Regions from separate parts of the Pseudomonas sp. LG1E9 genome, predicted to be linked through region 3. Evidence: predicted binding sites of a transcription regulator. Region 3 holds the regulator's gene; each other region holds the start of a gene.
The links. The regulator FliA, encoded in region 3, starts transcription of late flagellar genes. The targets are predictions, from matches to a motif close to CTAAAGTTTNNNNNNNNNNNGCCGNTAA.
Positions count from the first base shown of each region.

Region 1: a site for FliA is predicted at 2,039-2,066, ahead of flgM (flagellar biosynthesis anti-sigma factor FlgM). Genes of this name have one in related genera too.
Region 2: a site for FliA is predicted at 2,467-2,494, ahead of DNK50_RS02445 (methyl-accepting chemotaxis protein). Genes of this name have one in related genera too.

Region 1 covers NZ_CP029983.1:5,412,945-5,417,005, reverse strand. The annotation lists gene DNK50_RS24805 (MFS transporter) at 1-257, shown strand, start outside; gene DNK50_RS24800 (flagellar brake protein) at 320-1,069, opposite strand; gene DNK50_RS24795 (flagella synthesis protein FlgN) at 1,166-1,636, opposite strand; gene flgM (flagellar biosynthesis anti-sigma factor FlgM) at 1,685-2,002, opposite strand; gene flgA (flagellar basal body P-ring formation chaperone FlgA) at 2,143-2,907, opposite strand; gene DNK50_RS24780 (chemotaxis protein CheV) at 2,988-3,920, shown strand; gene cheR (protein-glutamate O-methyltransferase CheR) at 3,966-4,061, shown strand, end outside.
Region 2 covers NZ_CP029983.1:469,895-473,955, forward strand. The annotation lists gene DNK50_RS02440 (YifB family Mg chelatase-like AAA ATPase) at 1-354, shown strand, start outside; gene DNK50_RS02445 (methyl-accepting chemotaxis protein) at 391-2,367, opposite strand; gene DNK50_RS02450 (LysR substrate-binding domain-containing protein) at 2,545-3,465, opposite strand; gene DNK50_RS02455 (NorM family multidrug efflux MATE transporter) at 3,617-4,061, shown strand, end outside.
Region 3 covers NZ_CP029983.1:5,071,495-5,075,555, reverse strand. The annotation lists gene flhA (flagellar biosynthesis protein FlhA) at 1-35, shown strand, start outside; gene flhF (flagellar biosynthesis protein FlhF) at 48-1,364, shown strand; gene fleN (flagellar synthesis regulator FleN) at 1,471-2,304, shown strand; gene fliA (RNA polymerase sigma factor FliA) at 2,301-3,041, shown strand; gene DNK50_RS23150 (chemotaxis response regulator CheY) at 3,212-3,586, shown strand; gene DNK50_RS23145 (protein phosphatase CheZ) at 3,605-4,061, shown strand, end outside.

The DNA of each region.
Region 1 (4,061 bases), 340 kb from region 3:
TGACCAACCTGCATCAGGTGGAAGACGCACCGCTGCATCACGTGGCGATGCCCGACAGCATGTCGAGTTCGCCGCTGGTGGCCGCGCTTGACCCGCGCGTCGATGAGCAAGTGGTACAGGAGCAGATGCAGACTGTCCCCGACCCCGAGCCGCAAGTTGATCCGCAGCCGCCGGTGGACGAGCCCGCCTTTGTTGGGCCCCCGGAACCCCTGGGGCCAGAGGAACATCCTCACGACTTGAGCAGGGCGCGCCCCTGAAAGCAAAAAACGGGCAGATCCCCTAAGGGGCTGCCCGTTTTTTTTGCCGCGATCTTCAAGGATTAAAAATCGTCGTCCTTGTCGAAGCGTCGCGCTTCACGCTGCAATTGGTATACAAAGCGCTCGACCTGACGCTGCACCAGGCCGCTCATGTTGTGGAAGCGCACACCGGCGAAGGTGGTGTTGATCTTGTCTTCGAAGTGCAGGTACCGCAGTTCGACCGAGGTCGTCATGCTGCCAAACGGCAGGGCGGCGACAAAGCGGTCGTAGACCTGGCCCAGTTGCAACCGCTCGGAGATGTCGCCTTCAAAGCGCAGTTTGCAGCCGGTGGCGGAGATATCCAGCAATTTGCCGTTGACCGGCGCCTTGAGTTTTTCGCCGCCGAGTTCGATGTTCACCAATTGCGCCAGCTTCAGCGCGGCGCGGAAGGCGTTGCGGCGCTGATGGTAGACCACCTCGTCCGGCAGGCTGCCGGTGTAGATACGGTGGCCATCTTTTTCGCTGATGGTCAGGGTGCCGCTGCTTTCCCAGGCGACGCGCACGCCGTCGTGGAAGCCTTCGATACGGAAGGGTTCACCGTTTTCGAGGTAGCGTTCGCCATCACGGGGGATCATTTCGTCCAGCGCCAGCGTGTTGCTGTCGCGGTTGACGTCCACCAGATAGCTCTGGAAGCGCTGGCTGCGCTCGTGGAAGGTGATGATCAGCGGGTCATGGCTGTCTTGCAGCATCCGCAAGGTGCCGGCGATTTCCAGAGGCGTGGTGAGGACCTTCGGTGGCTGCGGGGCATCTTCCGCATTAAGGGCGTTGAACACGGTTCTTCCATCTCCAGACAAAATACGACTACACGCAAGAACCGGCATTTTGCCAGCATGTGGCGCGCCTTGGATAGGGCGCACGGTAAACCGGCGTCAGGCTTGGCTGCGGGTGCTTGGCTTGACCAGGCGCGAGGTGGAACCTTGGGCGTTATACAGTGCCGGCGGCTCGCCGCCGTGGAGTATACGCAACTGGTTGGCGGTCGTGGCTTGCTGAAGCTGGATCGATTGACCGTTAAGCAGGTTGGCTTCCTGGCACTGGGCGAGCACTTGATTGAGTTCTTTGCTCTGGCTCAGTAACTGATCGCCGACCGAAGAGTGGCTGGCCAACTGCGCCAGGCCATCGTGGTCTGCCGGCAAGCCAAGGCTGATCAGGATCTGGCTGCGTTTTTTGCCATGCTGTTCCAGCAGGACAATCAACGACTGCTTGCGCGCCAGAATTTCTTCCAGCAGCGGCATATCCCGGCCGTAAAGGGCCAGTGACTCTTCTCTTAGCAGCTCCAGCAATTGTTGCGTCGGCGCTAGATCATCAATGATCAGTTGCAGCAAATGTTCGTCGTGATGCATGGCTGGCCTTGGGTTTTAAGCGTCCAAAAGCCCTGCGCAGGCCTTTGCCTAGCGCTCGGCTTCGAAATTAAGCAGCTTGCTGGCTACACGGTTGCTGTCGACTTTATAGCTGCCATCGGCGATTGCCTGTTTCAATTCGGCCACACGGGCTTTATTGACCACCGGTTGATCGCGCAGCGAGTCAGTGACCTTCTGCAACTGTTGAGCCTCATTGCTCAGGTGTACGGATTCCCCGCTCTGGCTGGCCTGTTCTGCCTTGGCGGGCAGTGGCGGGGCCTTGGCTTCTACGCTTTCCTTGGTGCCGGTGGTACGCGTAGTGCCTGACGTTGCCGGGGTGTTATTTAAACGACTGAAATCGATGACCATGATAAAAAACCTCTGGGTATTTGGACGCTTGCCATGTTTTCGGCCATACCCGGATAAACTTTAGACGCAAATGACAATAAATCTGCGTATGGGCTACCTCCTGCACAGTGTAGGAAAACCCGGCGTCCTGTACCAGTCATCTATAGAGCGACCTCGACTTGCCCTGGGGCTGTTACCCGCGCCTTGATCACGCGGTTGGAGTTGAGGTTCTTGACGCGAATCTGTTCACTCATGCCGCCATTGGACAGCGCTTCACCGGGCATTTTCACGTTCAGCGTACCGCTGCTGGCGGAAATCACCACCTGGTCGCCCTTGCGAATTACCTCGGCCTGCTCCAGATGCACCAACGTGATGACCTGGTCGGTGACCACTGGTCGGGTTAATTTTTGCCCGACGGCCTGGTCCACAGACGTCAAGTAGCCCTGGCTGATCAGGCTGATGTCGCGTTCGCGCAGTACAACGTCCTCAAAACCGATGATGCCGGTGCGTTTGAGCGGCCGGGCCACTACCACTACATCGCGGAACAGCTTGACCTGAGCCGGCACAAACACCGTCCAGGGCGAGGCGCCGTCGCAGCGCACCCGCACCGTTACGCGGCCGATGGGCTGGGCGGGGCTTTCCAGGGTGGCTGTCAATTCCTTGTCGCACATGGGCATGCGCAGCCGTGGGTCCAACTGGTTGACCTGGATTTCATAACGCCCTGGTGTCTGGGTGGTTGCCAGATAATCTTCTACAGTGAACTCAAGAAAGCCCTGAGTGACGCCGATAAGTAGATCAGGCAAGGTGACGTTATCTGCGCGGGCCGTGGTGTTCAGGCTCAACGCAAGCAGCGCCACCAAGGCGCAGAGCAATCTGCGGTCCTGTGGGAATCGAAGGCGTCGGGAAACTGTCGTTTTAATATCCATGGCCAATAAATAGCAAAGCTCGTGCCGTTTAGTGTTGGGTGCGCGTCGCACCTTCAAGGTTTTAGCGTAGGAGTCTGGGCATGGCAGGAGTAATGGATTCAGTAAACCAGCGCACACAGCTGGTAGGGCAGAATCGCCTGGAGTTGTTGCTTTTTCGCCTGGATGGCAAGCAGCTGTATGGCATCAACGTGTTCAAGGTGCGGGAAGTGCTGCAATGTCCCAAGCTGACGATCATGCCCAAGTCCAGCCCCGTGGTGTGTGGCGTGGCCAACATCCGTGGCGCGACCATCCCGATTCTTGACCTGGCCCTGGCCACCGGTTCGGCTGGCCTGCAGGACCGCGAAAACCCGTTCGTGATCATCACCGAGTACAACACCAAGACCCAGGGTTTCCTGGTGCGCTCGGTGGAGCGCATCGTCAACATGAACTGGGAAGAGATTCATCCGCCGCCCAAGGGCACCGGCCGCGACCACTACCTCACGGCAGTGACGCGGGTCGATAACCAATTGGTGGAAATCATCGACGTGGAGAAGATCCTCGCTGAAGTGGCGCCGACCTCGGAATCGATTTCCGTGGGTGTGGTGGATGCCGAAACGGCGCACAAGGCGGTCTCGCTGCGTGTGCTGACGGTGGATGACTCCTCGGTGGCGCGCAAGCAGGTGACCCGTTGCCTGCAAACCGTCGGCGTGGAAGTGGTGGCGCTCAATGATGGCCGCCAGGCGCTGGATTACCTGCGCAAGCTGGTAGATGAAGGCAAGAAACCGGAAGAAGAATTCTTGATGATGATCTCCGACATCGAGATGCCGGAAATGGACGGCTACACCCTCACGGCTGAGATACGCAGCGATCCACGCATGCAAAAATTGCATATCATCCTGCATACTTCGTTGTCGGGCGTATTCAACCAGGCGATGGTCAAGAAGGTCGGTGCCGATGACTTCCTGGCCAAATTCCGTCCTGATGACCTGGCATCCCGGGTAGTCGCCCGGATCAAGGCAGCAGATCACAGCTAAGGGCTTTTTTCCCCTGGCGATCACACGATTTTAGAGGCGGTATCAGTGTCTACGGGTAATTTGGATTTTGAACAGTTCCGGGTCTTCCTGGAAAAAGCCTGTGGCATATTGCTCGGTGAAAACAAGCAATACCTGGTATCC
Region 2 (4,061 bases), 1.6 Mb from region 3:
GACCTGCACCTTACCGTGGCGCGTGAAACCACTGCGCTCAATCCCACCCAGCAGGCTGGAGAGACCACGGCAACGGCCTCAGCCCTGGTGGCCGATGCGCGGGAGCGTCAGCAACAGCGCCAGGGCTGCGCCAACGCCTTTCTTGATCTGCCGAGGCTGCGTGAGCACTGTCAGTTGGCGAAAGCCGATGAAAGCTGGCTGGAGAGCGCCTGCGAGCGGCTCACTTTGTCGCTGCGGGCGGCTCATCGGTTGCTCAAAGTAGCGCGCACCCTGGCGGATCTGGATCAAGTGGACAATATCAGCCGGGACCATCTGAAGGAGGCGCTGCAATACCGCCCGGCTGCGATCAATTGAGCCTGGCGCCTCCCACATTTTTGTACCGCAATGGCTTCAGCGAAAGCGATCCACTTCATGCCGCAAGCCAGCCGCCAACGTCTCCAGTTCCTTGGCTGTAATCGCCAGGTTCGACACCACTTCCCGCTGCTCGCTGTTGGCCAGCGCGATGCTCTGCAAGTTGCTGCTGAGCAACGTCGCGGTGCTGCTTTGCTCTTGGGTTGCCGTGGTAATCGCCGCGAACTGCTGACCGGCCGAACGGCTTTGTTCGTCGATACGCGCCAGGGCCGAGGCCACGTCGGCGTTGCGCGACAGGCCTTCCTGCATCAGCGTGTTGCCGTGTTCCATGGTGCTGATGGCATTACCGGTCTCCCGCTGGATGCTCTGGATCATCCCGGAGATTTCATCGGTGGCTTCGCGGGTACGCGAGGCCAGGTTACGTACTTCGTCAGCCACCACGGCAAACCCACGACCTTGCTCACCGGCGCGAGCCGCCTCGATGGCGGCGTTGAGCGCCAGCAGGTTGGTCTGCTCGGCGATGGAGGTGATCACACCGACGATGCCGCCGATTTCCTGGGAGCGCTGGCCGAGGGTATTGATCACCGTGGCCGTGCTGTTCAGCGCGGTCGCGATATGCTCCAGCGACGACGACGCCTCTTGCATCGAGGTGCGGCCGATACGGGTTTGCTGGGCATTCTCTTGGGCCAGACGCTCGGTGTTGCCCATGTTGTCGGCGATATTCAGCGACGTTGCACTGAACTCTTCCACCGCGCCAGCCATGCTGGTGATTTCGCCGGACTGCTGCTCCATGCCGTCATAAGCCCCGCCGGACAACCCGGACAGCGCCTGGGCACGGCTGTTGACCTCTTCGGCCGCCTTGCGGATGTGAGAAACCATGGTCGACAGCGCTTCACCCATCTGATTGAAGCTGCGGGCCAGTTGGCCGATTTCATCATGGCTGGACACGTTGAGACGCGCACTCAAGTCGCCCGCGCCCAAGGCTTCGGCCTGGCGCACCAGGTCGCTCAACGGTTGCAGTTTGCTGCGCAGCAGCCACACCGTAGCGCCTACCGCCAGCAGCATCGCCAGCACGCTGCCGATCACCAGGCGAATGCCTACTGCCCAGGTCACCGCGCGGATTTCAGCCTTCGGCATGCTCGCGACCACGGCCCATGGGCCGCCATCGAAGGGCACCGAAACGCTGTAGAAGTCTTCGTTCTTGTCGCTCCAGAAGCGGCCTTTGCCTGGGGTCTTGGCCAAGTCCAACATCACAGGAACCGCTTGATCCAACGCCTGCACACCGGCTGGCGGCACCAGCCAGCGCTTCTGCTCGTCGAGCAACGCCAGGGAACCGGTATGGCCGATGCGGAAGCGCTTGAGGTTCTCGAACTGCGCGGCCTGGGCGTCGGTGTAGTCAAAACCGATGAACAGCACGGCGATCACTTTGCCGCTGGTGTCGCGCACGGGGCTGTACTGAGTCATGTAGGAGCGGTCGAACAACACCGCGCGGCCGATATACGCCTGCCCACCGAGCACACGCTGGTAAGCAGGGCCCTGGCGGTCAAGCACAGTGCCAATGGCGCGGCTGCCGTCCTGCTTGGTCAGGGAGGTGCTGACGCGGACAAAGTCGTCGCCGCTGCGCACGAACACGGTGGCCACGCCGCCGGACATCTGCTTGAACTCATCCACTTCAGTGAAGTTGTTGTTGAGCACTTCGCTGCCCAGCAACAAGCTCGGCGTCTGGACCCCGGCCACCGCGACCATCTGGTCTGCCTGCACCCGCAACCCGGCGCTGAAGCGCTTCTCAAACAGTCCGGTCAGACGCTGGGTGCTCTCGCGCAACGTGCTGTGGAACGTATTGAGTTGGTCGGCGAGCAATCGCGCTTCGCTGGCCAGGTGCTCTTCGCGGGTATCGAGGTTGGCGGAATCAAGGGAACGCAAGGCGAACACGGTACTGCCGCCGATGGCGACAGCCAGAATCACGGCTAATGCGAGGCCTAACTGCGAGGCGATCCGGGCGCGGGGTTGAGACATGACAGCTCCTGGCCGAGGCCAGGATCATCCTGATCTCATAGCGCTGCTCGGCAAATTATCTGGTGGGAAACGTTGGAGCACGATGGTTCCAACACACCTACTTCGGCTGCGCCTGGCAATACTTGAGCGAATCGCAGGGGTATCACGCAAACGGTTGCGTGATAAGGCGCGAACCCTTCAATTGAGGCGTTCGACGGCAGGTAAAACCATGGAATGCACCTCGCTCTGGAGGAAATCCGCCAGGCGCCGCAAGCGTTCACCACCCGGACGGGTTTTCGGCCACACCAGATAGTAACTTTCCCCACTCGCAACCGCCGTCGGCCACGGCAGACTCAAGCGTCCCTGCGCGACATCTTCGGCCACCATCAGCAGATCGCCCATGGACACGCCATAACCACGAGCGGCAGCAATCATGCCCAGTTCAAGCGTATCGAACACCTGCCCGCCCTTGAGCGATACCTGGTTCGACAGCCCCATGCGCTCCAGCCATTTGCGCCAGTCCCTGCGGTCGGGCGTGGGGTGCAGCAACTCGGTAGCGGCCAGGCGATTTACGTCCCAAGGGCCATCGTTCAACAGGTTCGGCGCGCCCACGGGTATTAACAACTCAGGGAACAAGTAGCTGGCTTCCCAGTCCGCCGGAAAGTGCCCATAGCTCAACAGCACCGCACAGTCGAAAGGCTCTTGATTGAAATCCACTTCATCCACATTCATCCAGGCGCTGGTCAGTTGCACTTCATTGCCCGGTTGTAACGCCCGAAAGCGGCTGAGCCGCGCCAACAACCAGCGCATGGTCAGGGTGGACGGCGCCTTCATGCGCAGGATGTCATCCTCGGCGTTCAGGGTATGGCAGGCCCGTTCCAGCGCCGCGAACCCCTCGCGCACACCGGGCAACAGCAGGCGCGCTGATTCGGTGAGCTGAAGGTTACGGCCACTTCGCTGGAACAGGCGGCAGGCGAAATGCTCTTCCAGCGTGCGGATATGTCGGCTCACCGCACTCTGGGTAATCGACAGTTCTTCGGCGGCACGGGTAAAGGAGTTATGCCGGGAGGCTGCTTCAAATGCCCGTAACGCATAAAGAGGAGGAAGACGACGCGACATAAGGAAAGCTCCGACAGCAGAACGCCTAAACCCTACCAGAATCAATCTGGCATGAGTTTTAATCATGCGAATGATCGCTTTTATCCCTTTGTGCAATGGGCTGAGAGGGCCGAGAATCAAACCCTCCCGAACCTCCGACTTTCTGAGTGTGATGATCATGCAGCATCCGGCACGTACCGAACTCTGGGCCATCCTGCGGCTGTCAGGGCCGTTGATTGCTTCCCAGTTGGCGCACATGCTGATGGTGCTGACCGACACCCTGATGATGGCGCGCCTGAGCCCCGAAGCCTTGGCCGGTGGAGGCCTGGGTGCGGCTAGCTATTCGTTCGTGTCGATCTTCTGCATTGGGGTAATCGCCGCCGTGGGCACCTTGGTGGCGATCCGTCACGGCGCCGGCGACATCGAAGGTGCTACCCGCCTGACCCAGGCCGGGCTGTGGCTCGCCTGGCTGATGGCGCTGGCCGCGGCGCTGCTGCTGTGGAACCTCAAGCCGGTGCTGCTGATGTTCGGCCAGACCGACACCAACGTGCAGTCGGCGGGGCAATTTCTGACCATGCTGCCATTTGCCCTGCCCGGCTACCTGAGTTTCATGGCCT
Region 3 (4,061 bases):
TGACTATCGTCGCGACAGTAGGGCCCAACGGCTGAGGGTAGTGGGTTATGCAAGTGAAGCGTTTTTTCGCCGCCGATATGCGTCAGGCCATGAAACTGGTCCGTGATGAGCTGGGCGCCGACGCCGCGATTATCGGCAACCGTCGTATTGCCGGTGGTGTCGAGCTGACGGCTGCCCTGGATTACACCCCCTCGGCACTGGCGCCCCGTGTGCCGAACATGGAGCTCGAAGACGAGCTGCGCAAGACCGCCTCGCGCATCGTCTCGGCCCAGGCTGAACTGAGCATGCGTGGCGACAGCGATACCACCACCAATCGCCAGTTGTTCGCCGGCCTGCCGCTGACCGCTGCCGAGCCCCTGGTTGAGCCGACCTTCGTCGAGCCGCCGCGTCCTGCCGCGCCAGCCCCGGCCGCGGCTGTCGACCAGCGTGTGTTCGACTCGATGCGCTTTGAACTCAACGGCCTGCGCGAACTGCTCGAAGTGCAGCTCGGCTCACTGGCCTGGACGCAACTGCAAGGCAGCAAACCGCAACAGGCCAACCTGTGGCGCCGCCTGCAACGCATCGGCTTGTCCGGCCCGTTGTCCCGCGACCTGCTGGCCCTGACCACCGAAATCGAAGAACCACGCCAGGCCTGGCGCATGTTGCTGGCCCACTTGGCGCGGATGATCACTACCCCGGAAATCGAACCCCTGGAAGAGGGCGGTATCATTGCCATGGTCGGCCCTGCCGGCATGGGCAAGACCACCACCCTGGCCAAGCTGGCAGCGCGTTATGTGCTCAAGTACGGCGCGAACAACATCGCGCTGGTGAGCATGGACAGCTACCGCATCGGCGCCCAGGAGCAACTCAAGACGTTGGGCCGCATCCTCAATGTGCCGGTGACCCACGTCGACCCGGGCCAATCCCTGGCCAACGCCCTCGACCCGCTGCTGCGCAAGCGCGTGGTGCTGATCGACACCGCTGGCCTGCAAGCCAGCGACCCGGCGTTGCGCATGCAGCTGGAAAGCCTGGCCGGGCGTGGCATCAAGTCGAAAAATTACCTGGTGCTTGCAACCACCAGCCAGAAACAGGTTCTTACCGCTGCGTACCATAGCTACAAGCGCTGCGGCCTGGCCGGTTGCATCCTGACCAAACTGGATGAAACCGCCAGCCTGGGCGAAGTGTTGAGCCTGGCTATCAGCCATGAACTACCGGTTGCCTACCTGACCGACGGGCCGCGGATCCCGGATGATCTGCATCTGCCGCGCCGTCATCAGTTGGTCAGCCGCGCCGTCAGCGTGCAAATGCAAGAAGAGCCTAGCGAGGAAGCGATGGCCGATATGTTCGCCGACCTCTACCACAACCCGGCAAAACGGGTCGGTTGAAGTCAGGATGAACACCGTGAAATGTACCTACATCGATGGTCTGCAAGCGATTCACGCGGCCAAGCCATGTAGCCTGCGTCTAAGCAAGACAAGGTAAAGAAATAAAATGGGCAGCATGCATCCCGTACAGGTGATCGCGGTGACCGGCGGCAAAGGTGGCGTCGGGAAAACTAACGTGTCAGTGAATTTGTCCCTGGCCCTGGCAGAGCTTGGCCGTCGCGTCATGCTGCTGGACGCTGACCTGGGGTTGGCGAACGTCGACGTTCTGCTGGGACTGACGCCCAAACATACCCTTGCCGATGTGATCGAAGGGCGCTGCGAGCTGCGCGATGTGCTGCTGCAGGGCCCCGGTGGGATCCGCATCGTGCCGGCCGCCTCTGGCACCCAGAGCATGGTGCACCTGAGCCCGGCGCAACATGCCGGCCTGATCCAGGCATTCAGTGATATCGGCGACAACCTCGACGTGCTGGTGATCGACACCGCCGCCGGGATCGGCGAGTCCGTGGTCAGCTTCGTGCGCGCCGCGCAGGAAGTGTTGCTGGTGGTCTGCGATGAACCCACCTCGATCACCGACGCCTACGCCCTGATCAAACTGCTTAACCGTGACTACGGCATGAACCGCTTCCGCGTCCTGGCCAACATGGCCCAGAGCCCGCAGGAAGGGCGCAACCTGTTCGCCAAGTTGACCAAGGTCACGGATCGCTTTCTCGATGTCGCCTTACAATACGTCGGCGCAGTTCCCTACGACGAGTGTGTGCGCAAGGCTGTGCAAAAGCAGCGTGCGGTCTACGAAGCGTTCCCTCGTTCCAAATGCGCACTGGCGTTCAAGGCTATTGCCCAGAAGGTCGATACCTGGCCGTTGCCCGCCAACCCACGGGGGCATCTGGAGTTTTTCGTCGAGCGATTGGTACATCAGACGAGCGCAGGACCGGTGCTATGACAGCGAACGGCTACAACGCCTACAAGAAGTCTGCCCGTGACAGTCAGGGTGAGTTGATTGAGCGCTATGCGCCGCTGGTCAAGCGTATCGCCTATCACCTGTTGGCACGCCTGCCTGCCAGCGTGCAGGTCGAAGACCTGATCCAGGCCGGCATGATCGGCTTGCTCGAAGTGTCGACCAAATACGACGCCAGCAAAGGCGCGAGTTTCGAGACGTATGCGGGCATCCGCATCCGTGGCGCGATGCTCGATGAGGTGCGTAAAGGCGATTGGGCACCGCGTTCGGTGCACCGCAATACGCGCATGGTCAGTGACGCAATTCGTGCAATTGAAGCAAAAACCGGCCGCGACGCTAAAGATCACGAAGTTGCGGCCGAACTCCAATTGAGTCTCGACGATTACTACGGGATTTTGAACGATACCTTGGGCAGCCGCCTGTTCAGTTTCGACGACCTGTTGCAGGACGGCGAACACGAAGGGTTGCACGAGGACGGCGCGAGCGCGCACATGGAGCCGTCACGTGACCTGGAGGATGAACGCTTCCAGGGCGCATTGGCGGACGCCATTGCCAACTTGCCCGAGCGCGAGCGGTTAGTGTTGGCGCTGTACTACGACGAAGAGCTGAACCTCAAGGAAATCGGTGAGGTCCTGGGGGTCAGCGAATCGCGTGTCAGCCAGTTGCACAGCCAATGCGCAGCCCGCTTGCGGGGGCGTTTGGGAGAGTGGCGAGCGCGCTGACAGGCAGTGTGGGGAGCACTGCAAAGCGATACCGCGATGGTGATAGGCCGTCGCGGGTTCGATCCGTGGTGCCCCCGGCAGTCCTTTTTGTGTAATGCCTGTTGATTGAAATGGCGCGTCCAGGTGCTGGGCGCGTTTAAGACTGCTTGGAGGTCGAATTGGACAAGAACATGAAAATCCTCATCGTTGATGACTTCTCAACGATGCGGCGGATCATAAAAAACCTGTTGCGTGACCTTGGGTTCACAAACACGGTCGAGGCGGATGACGGCCTTACGGCGATTCCGATCCTCAACAGCGGGAGCATCGACTTTCTGGTAACGGACTGGAACATGCCGGGCATGACGGGCATCGACTTGTTGCGCCACGTGCGCGCCGACGAAAAATTGCGCAGTCTTCCCGTGTTGATGGTAACCGCCGAAGCCAAGCGTGAGCAGATCATCGAAGCCGCCCAAGCCGGGGTCAACGGTTACGTGGTCAAGCCATTCACTGCACAGGCCTTGAAAGAGAAGATCGAAAAGATCTTTGAACGCATCCACGGCTAATGCCATCGCGGGGGAGCTATGGAGCATAACGAATCGTCACAGGGAGACTTCGAGTCCACCCTGAAAAAGCATGCTCACCAGTTGGTCGACAGCCTTGAAAAAGGCCATTTCGGCGACGCGGTGCAGTTGATCCATGAGCTCAACCAGACCCGTGACCGCGGCCTGTACCAGGAAGTGGGCAAGCTCACACGCGAGCTGCACAGTGCGATCGTCAATTTTCAGATTGACCCGCACATGCCCCAGGCCGAAGAAATCTCGCAGATCACTGATGCCACCGAACGCCTGTCCTATGTGGTCAGGCTGACCGAGGCCGCGGCCAACCGCACCATGGACCTGGTGGAAAACGCCACGCCTCTGGTCAATGGCATGGCCACTGAAGCCCAGGCGCTTAGCGTTGACTGGGGCCGCTTCATGCGTCGTGAAGTGGGGGCTGAAGAGTTTCGTGAATTGGCCCGTCGGGTTGACGGTTTCCTGT